Regions from separate parts of the Nonomuraea sp. NPDC049758 genome, predicted to be linked through region 2. Evidence: riboswitches for the same ligand, from Rfam matches in the RefSeq annotation. Region 2 holds a riboswitch; each other region holds the start of a gene.
What was found. A riboswitch is a leader RNA that binds a small molecule or an ion and turns the genes downstream of it on or off. The one in region 2 is predicted to bind cyclic di-AMP.
Positions count from the first base shown of each region.

Region 1: another riboswitch for cyclic di-AMP. It lies ahead of AB0J46_RS15935 (C40 family peptidase); the one in region 2 lies ahead of AB0J46_RS13190 (C40 family peptidase).
Region 3: another riboswitch for cyclic di-AMP. It lies ahead of AB0J46_RS17690 (NlpC/P60 family protein); the one in region 2 lies ahead of AB0J46_RS13190 (C40 family peptidase).

Region 1 covers NZ_JBFAMZ010000005.1:349,274-353,455, forward strand. Annotated here, with positions in the region: gene AB0J46_RS15930 (hypothetical protein) at 1-704, opposite strand, end outside; gene AB0J46_RS15935 (C40 family peptidase) at 858-1,340, opposite strand; cyclic di-AMP (ydaO/yuaA leader) riboswitch at 1,471-1,634, opposite strand; gene AB0J46_RS15940 (NlpC/P60 family protein) at 1,985-2,911, opposite strand; gene AB0J46_RS15945 (NYN domain-containing protein) at 3,044-4,182, opposite strand, start outside.
Region 2 covers NZ_JBFAMZ010000004.1:362,871-367,052, reverse strand. Annotated here, with positions in the region: gene AB0J46_RS13200 (DUF2306 domain-containing protein) at 1-166, opposite strand, end outside; gene AB0J46_RS13195 (NAD(P)-dependent alcohol dehydrogenase) at 348-1,340, shown strand; gene AB0J46_RS13190 (C40 family peptidase) at 1,324-1,887, opposite strand; cyclic di-AMP (ydaO/yuaA leader) riboswitch at 1,918-2,076, opposite strand; gene AB0J46_RS13185 (3-isopropylmalate dehydrogenase) at 2,176-3,222, shown strand; gene AB0J46_RS13180 (branched-chain amino acid aminotransferase) at 3,423-4,182, shown strand, end outside.
Region 3 covers NZ_JBFAMZ010000006.1:164,024-168,205, reverse strand. Annotated here, with positions in the region: gene AB0J46_RS17705 (helix-turn-helix domain-containing protein) at 1-396, shown strand, start outside; gene AB0J46_RS17700 (cytochrome P450) at 386-1,489, opposite strand; gene AB0J46_RS17695 (LuxR C-terminal-related transcriptional regulator) at 1,767-1,979, shown strand; gene AB0J46_RS17690 (NlpC/P60 family protein) at 2,050-3,093, opposite strand; cyclic di-AMP (ydaO/yuaA leader) riboswitch at 3,100-3,251, opposite strand; gene AB0J46_RS17685 (amino-acid N-acetyltransferase) at 3,539-4,108, shown strand.

The DNA.
Region 1 (4,182 bases), on a different contig from region 2:
TCACCGAACCGGTCTGCGAGGAAGCGACACGCCATCCAGGCCTCCTGGTACGCCCGCGCGAGCCGTCCGGGATCGGCCGCCGTGGGGGCGAAAGCCGCAGGTCCGGGCAACTCGCTCGGCAGCCGGCCGGCCCGTACGTCGGCGGCGAGTTCGGCGGCGGCCGTCCCGACGGGGAGCCCGGCGTCGCGGTAGGCCACGTAGTCGGCGAACCCCTCGTAGAGCCAGACGGGCAGCCGGTCGGTGCCCGCGGCGACGTGGGTGAGCTCATGGGTGAGGACGACGTCGCGTCCCGTGGGGGTGAGCCGGGCGAAGGAGCCGGGCACGACGATCACCCTGGCGCCGTCGGCCACCGCGGCCAGCCCGTCCAGCGGGCCCGTGCCGGCCAGCCCGGCCGCCTCGGCGTCGGAGTCCGGCACGATGACCAGCGCGCGCACCGGCCGGCCGAGCATCGCGGACACCCGCCGTCCGGCGAGGTCCGCGCGGCGGGCCAGATCGGCGAGCACGCCGGGCTCTGCGCGGTGCCCCACGACCACGGACCGCGCGCCGCGGGCCACCTGACCGCCGTCGCTCCACAACCCGCGCGCCCCGGCGGGCAGGACGACGGCGGGCGGCGCGTCGGCCACCACGAGCACCGCCGTCGACAGCAGCAGGACCGGAAGGAGCAGACGCGGACCGCGAAGGGACGGACGCACCTGCGAGGACACGGCCCGATGCTAGTAGGCCCACGCCCCTCCCGGCCCCTTCCCGAGGCCGGACCCTCCACAGAGCCGGGCCCTTGGCCGGATCGGGCCCTGCTCGGGGCCGGGCATGCGACAGGCCCCGGCCCGGACCGGGGAGGGTCCGGGCGGGGCCCGTTGTCACGCGCCGGGACGCACCGCGCCGACGAACGACGACTTCCGCCATCCGCCCAGTTTGTCGATGCGCACCCGTTCGCCGGTCCGCGGCGAATGGACCATCTTGCCGTGGCCGACGTACATGCCGACGTGGCCCAGCCCGTTGAAGAACATCAGGTCGCCCGGCTTGAGATTGCGCCAGGAGACCTTGCGCTTGATGCGGGCGAACTGGCTGTTCGTCACGCGCGGGAGTCGTACTCCGGCCTTCTTCCAGGCGTACTGGACGAGTCCGGAGCAGTCGAACGCACCAGGGCCCGTGGCCCCGTACCGGTACGGGTCGCCGACCTGATGCTTGGCGACGGCGACGGCCCTGCGGGCCTTCGACGCCTGCCGCGCGGCCTTCGCCGACTTGGCAGACCTGGCGGTCTTCGCCGACCTGGCCGACTTCGCAGTGGCCGCCTTGGCGGTGCTGGACACCGCGGTGAGCCTGGCGGCCGATTCGCTCACCGTCTGCGCCCCGGCCGGCACGGCATGGAGAACCGCACCTCCGGCCGTCACGGTCATCGTGAGTGCGACGCCCCTCAGGGCAAGACGGGACAGACGGGGGTTATGCAGGGAGGTAGACAGGATTTCTCCTTGTGTCTTCCACGAACGCCTACCGGGTTAGCTGACGGATTCGGGCCTGGAAGTCGCCCTACGGCGCGATGACGCGCCGATTCACCCCTGATCCCGGGGGATTACGGGATCTTTGGGTCCCCGGCTCCGTGCCTCCTGGCTGCACGGACTCGGCAGGTCGCCGCCCGATGGATGTGCCTTAACGGGGATATCGGCGGCGACCGCTGGATTTTCATCTGGTCCGCATCGGGGGTTCCGATGTCGGTTCGCGGTGCGCATGGCTTGCTGACCGCGACGCCAGAAACTACGCCGAGGGGTCAAGATTTGGCAAAGGGAGACACGGCCTGTAAAGATCAGATAAAGGTGTAAGTAAAGGGTGAAACCCCTGCTCGACCAGAGGGTTCCGTTACCGCTTTGTGACCCTTCTCACACTTCCCGGCACACGCGGTTGTCAGGGCACTTTCGCCCCGTTTGTCCCGTTCGCCCCAGCGATCATGGGCACGCCGAAACCGCCCGCGATTCGGGCGGGGGCCGAGTCAGGGGCGGACGGCTCCGACGAGCGGGCGGCGGTAGTCGGCGAGGCGGACGACCTTGACGACGTCGCCCGTCTGCGGCGCATGGACGATCTTGCCGCCCCCCGCGTAGATGCTGACGTGCCCGAGCCCCTCGCTGAAGATGAGGTCACCCGGCTGGAGGTCCTTGAGGTCCACCTTCCGGCTCGCGCCCCAGGCCCACTGCTGCCACGTCGTCCGCGGCAGTGAGACGCCGGCGGCGCGCCAGGCGGCCTGGGTCAGCCCTGAGCAGTCGTAGCCGCGCGGGCCCGTGCCCCCGTAGATGTACGGCTTGCCCACCTGGGCGAAGGCGAAGTTCAGGACGGCGGCCGCATTGCCCGAGGCGGGACCGGTGTACTTGATGCCGGTGCTGTTGGGGTTGCCCGGGTTGTAGGCCCCCAGCTTGTCCAGGAGCTTCTTCTGCTGGCCGACCAGCTTCAGCACCTCGGCCCGCTCCCGCTGGACGGCGTCCCGCTCCTTGTCGGCGTCGGCCAGCGCGGTCTCGGCGTTGTCGCGCTCGGCCTTGAGCCCCTTGTTCTCGCGGTCGAACGCGGCCAGCTTCTCCAGCCGCTCGCGCGAGAGCTGCCCGGCCATCGCCAGCCCGGCCAGCAGGTTCTCGGGGTCCTCGACGCCGACCATGCCGGGCAGGGAGGTGACGTCCCCGCCCAGCTTGTAGGAGTCCACCGCCACCCTGATGATCTCGGCGCGGAGGTCGGCGACCGTCTGCAGCTTCTGCTTGTAACGGTCGTTGAGGCTGGTGTAGGCGTTCTTGGCCTTCTTGTAGTTCTCGGTCGCCGTGTTGTACCGGTCGACGACCTTGTCGGCCTTGTCGTTCAGCTTCTCCAGCTTGGCCTTGGCCTGTTTGAGGGTGGGCTTGGGATCAGCGAGCGCCGCACCCATCGGGACCGTCATCAGTCCGATCGCGAGACCCGCGGCCACCGTCACCCGGCCAAACCTCACAGCGTCGCCTCCCAGGGATTACACCTGGGGCGAAATAGTACAGAAGTGGCGGGTGGGGTCTCGCCAATAGTGCTAATTCGTAACTTATGCGCGGCCCAACCGGCGCAGCAGCAGACCGGACGGAACCGGTCTGGCGCCCATCCGGCGTACGGACTCGGCGACCTCGCGGTCGGAGGAGACGACGGCCATGGCCCGGCCGGGCGGCTCGGCCCGGACGAGCTGGCGGATCAGGTCGTCGGCGATCTCCCCCGGCGCGCTGAACAGCACCCGCACCCCGCGCGGCGCCACCACCTGCACCGGCGCGTTGAGCTCGGCGCCGTCGAAGACCACCGTCACCTCGACCCGGGTCTGGGCCACCAGCCCGCCGAGGCCGGTCATCAGCCGGTTGCGCTGGTCGGCGAGGGTGAGCGTGCCGTAGCCGGTCTTCGTGACGTTGTAGCCGTCGATGATCAGGTGGACCTGCGGCAGCGCCAGGAGCTGGTCGAGGAGCTGCGGGTCGTCGTCGGCCAGGGCCCGCGCGGGCACCCCGCGCACCCCGGGACGCTCGCCGGTGCTGGCCGCGACGGAGTCGGCGGGCCTGCTGATCGTGGTGGGCAGCGCCAGCTCCCTGCGCAGCCCGGCCGAGGCGTCCTGAAGGGCGTCGAGGAGCACCCTGATGCGGGCGTCCTCGATGCTGCGGCCCTCGCGGGCGGCCCGGCGGGAGGCTTCGAGCTGCCTCTCCACGTCGGCCAGGCGCTCGCGCAGGCGGCGCAGCTCGGCCTCGCCCGCGTTGCCGGCGGCAGAGGCGGCGTGCCGGGCGTCGTCGGCGGCCTGTTCCATCTCCTCGGCCCTGCGGGTGGCGGCCTTGGCCCGCTCGCGGGCGTCGTGGAGCTTGCGCCGCAGGTCGGAGTTCTCGGCGCGGGCCGCCTTGATCTGCTCGCGCAGCCGGTCGGCCTCCTCCTTGGCGGCGGTCTTCTGCGCGGCGAGCTGCTCGCGCAGCCGCGTCACGGCTTCCTCGCGCTCGGACCCCTCGGCCGCCACGGCGGACTGCTCCAGGTCGGCGCGGGCGGTTTCGATCATCTCCGCCCAGCCGGGGGGCCTGGTGAGATAGGCTGCGGCAGCCACCAGCACGGGGTCGGCGGCGGGCGGCACACTGCCCTCGGCCAGCGCGGCGACCAGCTCGGGCCAGCCGGTGGCGACGGACTCGGCGACCAGTTCGCGGAACTTCTTGTCATTCTCCAGTT
Region 2 (4,182 bases):
CCAGGGAAGCCGGGATGTGCAGCAACACCGGCACGGGCATGGCGAAGAAGCGCGCGTTGTCCGCCGTGACGGGGGCGCCGGCGGCCAGTTCGGTCAGCCGGAGTGCGCCGGCGACCAGCGGGACGACGCTGAGCGCGAGCAGCCCGGCGGGTGCGATCCATCTCATGCCCGAGAGCGTGCCGTCCGCGCCCGTGCCCGGTCATCGCGCGGACGGCCGGTCCTGATTCGCACCATCGGCGGGCGGGCGGTCGTACTTTCGGCCATCGAGCCGTCGCCTTTCGACCGTTGAGCGTCCGCGCAGGTCACGCCCACACTGGCGGCACATCAGCGGCACGAGGGAGAAAACGATGAAGGCGTACGTCCTGCGCTCGTTCGGCTCGCCCGACCAACTCGTCCTGACCGACGTGGAGCGGCCCGTGCCGCGCGACGACGAGGTGCTGGTCCGGGTGCGGGCCACGTCCGTGCAGCCCTACGACTGGCACTTCATGCGGGGGGAGCCGTACCTGGCCCGGGTCATGGGCGGCGGGGTCGGGCTGCGACGGCCGCGCATCGCCGTCCTCGGGGCCGACGTGGCGGGGGAGGTCGAGGCGGCCGGCAAGGACGTCACGCTGTTCCGTCCCGGCGACGAGGTGTACGCGATGTCGCTGGGGGGCGGCTTCGGCGAGTACGTCTGCCTGCGGCAGGGCGAGGTGGCGCCCAAACCGGCGGGCCTGTCGTTCGAGCAGGCGGCGGCGGTGCCGATGGCGGCCAACACCGCGCTGATCGCGCTGCGTGACGAGGGACGCCTCCAGCCGGGCCAGAAGGTGCTGGTCAACGGCGCGTCCGGCGGCGTGGGCACGTTCGCCGTGCAGCTCGCCAAGGCGCTGGGGGCGCACGTCACGGGCGTGTGCAGCGGGCGGAACGCGGACCTGGTCCGCTCGCTCGGCGCGGACGACGTCATCGACCACACCAAGGAGGACTTCGCGGCCTCGGGCCGGCGCTTCGACCTGCTGCTCGACGTGGCGGGCGGCCGCCGGGTAGCGGACTGCCGCCGCGTGCTGACCAGGCAGGGCACGTACGTGCTGGTCGGCGGGCCGGCCGGCCGCTGGGTGCAGCCGGCCGGCCACATGTTCGCCGCGCTCGCGTCGGGGCCCTTCGTCCCGCAGCGGATCGTCAGGGCGGACGTCGTCCGCTGCGGGAGCAACAGGGCGAACCTGCTGATGCTGACCGGGCTGATCGAGCGGGGCGCGGTCACCCCGGTCATCGACAGGACCTTCCCCTTCGGCGAGCTCCCGGCGGCCGTCCGCTACCAGGAGGAGGGGCACGCCCCGGGGAAGGTCGTCGTCACAGGGTCGCGGTGAGCATGGCGGGGGCGGGGGCCTTCTGGAGCTGCTTGTAGTCGGCCCAGCGCTTGACGCCCTTGGGGTCGGGGCGTACCGCGCCGACGAAGGCCTGCCTGCGCCACTGCGACAGGCGTTCCTCCTTCACCACGTCGCCGGTGTGGGGGGAGTGGACCATGTAGCCGGGCTTGGAGATCATTCCGACGTGGCCGAGGCCGCTGAAGAACACCAGGTCGCCTGGCTTGAGGTCCTTCCAGGCGATCTTCCTGGAGAAGGCGCCGTACTGCTCCGCGGCGGTTCTGGGGAGCTCGATGCCGGCGTCCTCGTAGGCCCGGAGCATGAGGCCCGAGCAGTCGTAGCCCCGTTCGCTGGCGCCGCCCCACACGTACGGGGTGCCGCGCTTGTCCATGGCGTATTCGAGGGCGACCTTCCAGGCCGGTTTCGGCACGTGCCGTTCCTGGACCTGTTTCACCTGGGGGCCGGTGAGGGTGATGGAGGGGGTGGGGGCGGCCGGAGCGGCGGGAGCCGCGGGAGCGGCAGGCACGAGACCTGCGGCGCCCGCTGCCACCGCCACAAGGATGGCGATGCTAGACAGGGGACTGTCCTTCCACGTGGCCGACCGGGTTAGCTGACGGGCTCGGGCCTGGAAGTAGCCCTACGGCGGCTCCTCGGGGGGAGGCGCAGCCGATTCGCCCCGGGGGGAAAGGTGGGTCCCCGGCTCCACGCAGCGGCTGCGTGGATTAGGCTCGACGGACTCTAACGAAACGGTCAAAAGGTCGCAATCCCCCCAAAACGGATTGTCCGGTTGTTGAGATGATGTGTTCGTCAGCCGAGACGAGCCGGTAAGGTACCGCCCATGGAGTCGCGTAACATCCGCCTGGCCGTCATCCCCGGGGATGGCATCGGCGCCGAGGTCGTAGCCGAAGGGCTCAAGGTCCTGGAGGCCGTGGGCACGAAGATCGAGCCCACCCACTACGACCTGGGCGCAGCCCGCTACCACCGCACGGGCGAGACCCTGCCCGACGCGGTGCTCGAAGAGCTGCGCGGCTACGACGCGATCCTGCTCGGCGCCGTGGGCGACCCCAGCGTGCCGCCCGGCATCCTGGAGCGCGACCTGCTGCTCAAGCTCCGGTTCGAGTTCGACCACTACGTCAACCTGCGGCCGGTCAAGCTGTTCCCCGGCGTCGAGACCGCGCTGGCCGGCGCCACCGCCGAGCACATCGACATGGTCGTCGTCCGCGAGGGCACCGAGGGCCTCTACGCGGGCACCGGCGGCGTCATGCGCCGCGGCACGCCGCACGAGATCGCCACCCAGGAGTCGCTGAACACCGCCCACGGCGTCGAGCGCGTCGTGCGGTACGCCTTCCAGAAGGCTCAGTCGCGGCCCCGCAAGAAGCTCACGCTCGTCCACAAGACGAACGTGCTCACCTTCGCCGGCGACCTCTGGCAGCGCACGGTCAACCGCGTGGCCGCGGAGTTCCCCGACGTCACCACCGACTACAGCCACATCGACGCGGCCTCGATGTTCTTCGTCACCCAGCCCGAGCGCTTCGACGTGATCGTCACCGACAACCTGTTCGGCGACATCATCACCGACCTCGGCGCCGCGATCGCCGGCGGCATCGGCCTGGCGGCCAGCGGCAACATCAACCCCGAGCGCACCTCGCCGAGCATGTTCGAGCCGGTGCACGGCAGCGCCCCCGACATCGCCGGTCAGGGCAAGGCCGACCCGACCGCCACCATCCTGTCCGTGGGCATGCTCCTCGACCACCTCGGCCTGCACGCCGAGGCCGCCAAGGTCGAGCAGGCCGTGGCCGCCGACATCGCCGAGCGGGTGACCGGCCGCGCCGGCCGCTCGACCAGCGAGATCGGCGACGACATCGCCGCGCGAGTAGCCGGCTAGGACCGCCTAGCCCCGCACGCGCCTGGCGGTCCGAACGCGGACTGCCAGGCGCTTTTTCGCGTTCGCCGGATCTAACCACCCCAACTGCCTCTTGCCATCCCAAATCGCGAGACACTAGGAAGTACGAATACTGCTCGCGGGCAGTAGCTAACAGAATCAGCTTTCGAAGTCGCAGATTCGTAGAGAGAAGGACCTTCGTCATGACCATCGCTCAGAAGCTCAGCTTCGACGTGCAGCATTCCGACCACGCTCGCACCGCGGCCGAGCGGGAGCAGGTACTGGCGAACCCCGGGTTCGGGCAGGTCTTCACCGACCACATGATCTCGATCGACTACACCGACGGCGAGGGCTGGCACGACGCCCGGCTCATGCCGTACGGGCCGCTCTCGCTCGACCCCGCGACCTCGGTCTTCCACTATGCGCAGGAGCTGTTCGAGGGCCTGAAGGCCTACCGGCAGATCTCCGGCTCGATCGCGACCTTCCGGCCGTACGCGAACGCCGCCCGCTTCAACCGCTCGGCCGAGCGCATGGCCATGCCCGAACTGCCGGAGGACGCGTTCGTGGAGTCGCTGGAGCTGCTGGTCTCGGCCGACAAGGAGTGGGTGCCGACCACCGAGGGCCACAGCCTCTACCTGCGCCCGTTCATGTTCGCCACGCAGGCCGGGCTCGGCGTCAACTACCCGTCGAAGACCTACAAGTACATGGTGATCGCCTCGCCGGCGGCCTCGTACTTCAGCGGCGGCATCAAGCCCGTCTCGGTCTGGCTGTCCACCGAGTACACGCGCGCCGCGCCCGGCGGCACCGGCTTCGCCAAGTGCGGTGGCAACTACGCCGCCGCCTTCGTCGCCCAGCGCCAGGCCGTCGACAACGGCTGCGACCAGGTCGTCTGGCTCGACGCCCACAAGCACGAGTACGTCGAGGAGATGGGCGGGATGAACCTGTTCTTCGTCTTCGGCAACA
Region 3 (4,182 bases), on a different contig from region 2:
GCGACCACGACGGCGGCGCAGCGGCGTGACCAGGCGAGACTCGCCTTCGACGCCTACTTCGCCGAATGCCCTTCCCGCAAGCTGCTCGACCGGCTCAGCGACAAATGGGTCACGCTGGTGCTCAGCTCGCTGGCCTCCGGCGAGCGTCGCTACAGCGACCTGGCCCGGCACATCGCCGGGGTCAGCCAGAAGATGCTCACCCAGACCCTGCGCGGCCTGGAGCGCGACGGCCTGGTGGCGCGCCGGATCACGCCGCAGGTGCCGGTGCGCGTCGACTACGCGCTCACCCCGCTGGGCCTGAGCCTGATGCCGCTGGTCACCGCCATCAAGGCATGGGCCGAGGAGCACATCGAGGACGTCGAGGCCGCCAGGGAACGCTACGACGCTACCGCCTGAGCCGCACCGGCAGCCGGGCCAGCCCGCGCAGCACCACGTTCTCCTTGTACGGCGGCTCCGGATCGGCGGCCTCCATCTTCGGCGCCGCCGCGGCCAGCGCCGACAGCGCGATCTCGCCCTCCATTCTGGCCAGCGTCGCTCCCAGGCAGAAGTGCAGGCCGAGGCCGAAGGCCAGGTGGCGGCCGGGCTCGCGGGCGGGGTCGAACCGGTCGGGATCGGCGAACGCGGCGGGGTCGCGATTGGCCGCGCCGATCGGCACGAGCACGGCCGAGCCCGCGGGCACCGGCGTCCCGCCCAGTTCCCGGTCCTCCAGCGCGATCCTGGAGGTGAGCTGGACCGGCGGATCGAAGCGCAGCACCTCCTCCACCACCTCCCTCGGGCGCTCGGCGGCGAGGTGCAGCAGGTCGTGCCGCAGCAGGTTCAGCACGCCGTTCGCGATGAGGTTGACGGTGGTCTCGTGGCCGGCCACGAGCAGCAGCACGCAGGTCGCCAGCAACTCGGCCTCGGTGAGCTCCTCGACGTGTGCGAGGGCGCTCAGGAGGTCCTCGCCGGGACGCTCGCGCCGCCGTGCGATCAGGTGGCGGAAGTAGTCGCGGAACTCGTTCCTGGAACGCTCCGTTTCCGACATGAGGGCGTCTGTCAGCATCGGGTCAAGTCCGCGGGCAAGGGCCTCGCTCCATCCGCGGAAGCGGCCGTGGTCCTCCGGCGGCACCCCGAGCATCTCGCTGATCACCATCACCGGCAGCGGGTACGCGAAGCCGGAAATCAGCTCCGCCTCCTCCGGCAGCCGTCCGATCAGGTCGGCGGTGATCGCCTCGATCCGCGGCCTGAGGCGGGCCACCATGCGCGGCGTGAACGCGCGGCTGACCAGAGCACGCAACCGGGTGTGATCGGGCGGGTCCATGAGCAGGAACGACCTGCCGGGCTGACCTGCCTCTTCCTGTGCGGGCGGGGACGTTCCGTGACCGAACCCGGGGTCGCGCAGCACGGCCGCGCACAACTCGTACGTGGTCACGACGAGCAGCCCGCCGCGCGTTCTGAAGATCGGCCCGGCGGCTCGCAGCTCGCGATATCGGACGTACGGATCGCGCACAAATTGCGGATCCGAGGGATCAAAACCCAGCACGTCGGTGGCGCTCATCGGAGGTGGAACCGGGCCGCCGAATTGATCGTTTGGACCGTTCATAGCGGACCACGGCGTGCCAACATATGCGGAGTACGTCACATATAAGTGATCATGTCAATAGCACTGGTCAAGGGCGCCGATTGTGGCGCTTGACGACCTTTCCGCGATGCGTTTACCTTCACCGAGACGAGCGGCTTGCTTCGCCTGAAAGGTCCGAGTTCTGCTGTTGGGGGGAGGGCTCCCGGTGGATGTGCTCACAGAAGGCGTTGAGCTGAGCCACGCGGATTTGGCGTTACTGGCCGAGCTGGCCAGGGGAGTGACCGTCGATCGGGTAGGCAGGCGGCTGGACATCAGCGGACGGACCGTACGGCGCAGGCTGAGGGGCATCTGCGACCGCATCGGCGTGGCCACGGCGATCGAGGCCGTGGCATGGGCGGCGCGCCGCCAGCTCATCTAGCGGCGCTCATCTGGCGGCGCTCATCATCTAGTGACGCTGGGCGAAGTGACGCTGGGCGAACCGGCGCGGGTCAGTCCGCGATGCGCACGCCGCCGGCGAACGGCCGCCCGCCGATCGGGGCGACCCGCACGACGTCACCCGTCCGTGGGGCGTGGACCATCATGCCGCCGCCGATGTAGATGCCGACGTGGTGCAGGTCGCTGTAGAAGAACACCAGGTCGCCGGGGCGCAGCTGGTCGCGGCTGACGTGCGTGCCGGCCGTCCACTGGTCGCCGGTGTAGTGGGGGAGCGAGATGCCCACACGCTGGTAGGCGGCCATCACCAGACCGGAGCAGTCGTAGGAGCGGGGCCCTTCCGCGCCCCACACGTACGGCTTGAGCTGCTGGGTGAGGGCCCACTTGACGGCCTGGGCGGCCTTGCCGTCGCCGATGACCGGCAGGTTGACGCGCACGGCCCGGGTGCCGGGACGGCCCGCCTCGCCGACGGCCCGCCGGTAGAGGTTGCTCTCGACCTTGGTGACCAGCTTGGTGATCTTCGAGCGCTTGCTCTCCAGATCGGTGACGATCTTCTGAACCTCGGCGATGCGGGTCTTGGCGCCGGCCCTGGCCCGCTCGGCGGCCTCCATGGCCCTGGCGAGCTGGTTGACCTCCTCGCCCTGCTGCTGTTCGAGCGCGTACGTGGTCGCGGCCCGGTCGAGGAAGGTCTCGGGGTCGCCGGACTGGGCGAAGGCCAGGGCCTTGTCCAGGCCGCCGGTGATGTAGGCGTTCTGGGCGAGCAGCGAGGCCCTGGCGCGCTTGGCGGCCAGGTCGGACTCGCTGGTGGCCAGGATCTTCTGGGCGGAGTCGTTGGCCTTCTGGGCCGCCTTCAGCCGTTCGCGCTGCTCGTTGTACTGCTCGGCCAGCGTCTCGATCTCTTCGTGCAGCTTCTCCACCTGGTCGGAGAGCTCGGAGAGCGACGGCTTCGGGTCGGCGGCGGCGGAACCGACGGGGACGGTGAACAGCATCGCGGCGACGGTGACGCCGATGACGCCGAGGCGGCGTGCGCGCCTGGCCTGCTCCTGGGGGCGGGCGTGCCTGCCCCCGGACTTCCCCGAGCGGTCGAACGTCCGCTTCACCAACCGAGCTCCTCTCATCGACGCCGGCCGGGTTAGCTGACGGGTTCGGGCCGGAGCAGCCCTACCGAGATGGTCGGATTCACCCCAAGTGGTGGCGCCAGGTGCTCGCCGCCGTTGGTTCCCCGGCTTCCCTTGCGGGAATTGGGCGTGTCTTTCCGCGCGCATTACGCGGAGAACATCGTCGCTGGACACTAATGCACTCCGGGTTCACGCTCAACCGGAACTGCCGAGTCTGTAGAGGTTTCACAACTGAAGGGTCACAAGGTGATCTCGTGGGTAGCCGTACGGAAGCGGGCTTCTGCACCTTTTGTCCAGCATTCGGGGTGCTGAGGTCTGGAGGAAAGCTCCAAGTCGGCCCGTGTTCACCTGACCACGGGATGTGATGAGATGCCCGAGACGTGGGATTTAGGGCCGAGCCGTAATGAGATCTGTACCCTGGAGAGCCATGGAGCAGGTGGCCGAAGTGGCAGTCCCCGAGACCGCGGTCGTGGTCAGGCGTGCGCGCACGCCCGACGTGCGTGCGATCAGGCGTCTCGTGGACACCTACGCGGGCGCGGGGCCGCGGCTCCTGGAGAAGGCCACGGTCACGCTGTACGAGGACGTCCAGGAGTTCTGGGTGGCCGAGCGGGGCGGGGAGGTCGTCGGCTGCGGCGCGCTCCACGTGCTCTGGGAGGACCTCGCCGAGGTCCGTACGGTGGCCGTCGATCCCGCGTGCCGGGGGCTGGGGGTCGGGCGGCGGATCGTCTCGGCACTCGTCCGGCAGGCGAAGGATCTGGGGCTGCGGCGTGTATTCTGTCTGACTTTTGAGGTCGACTTCTTCGCGAGGCACGGTTTCCGCCCCATCCAGGGCACGCCGGTCTCACCCGAGGTCTACGCCGAGTTGCTGGCCTCGTACGACGAGGGTGTGGCGGAGTTCCTTGATCTGGAACACGTCAAACCGAACACCCTTGGCAACACCCGCATGCTGCTGCATCTGACATCGGGTGACGCGGACCTTGACCACTTGGAAAGGTGATTGTTGATACCTATGTCGATACGTTGGGCAGCACAGGCATGTGTCCTGACACGTGCCACATGCGCACTCGAAGC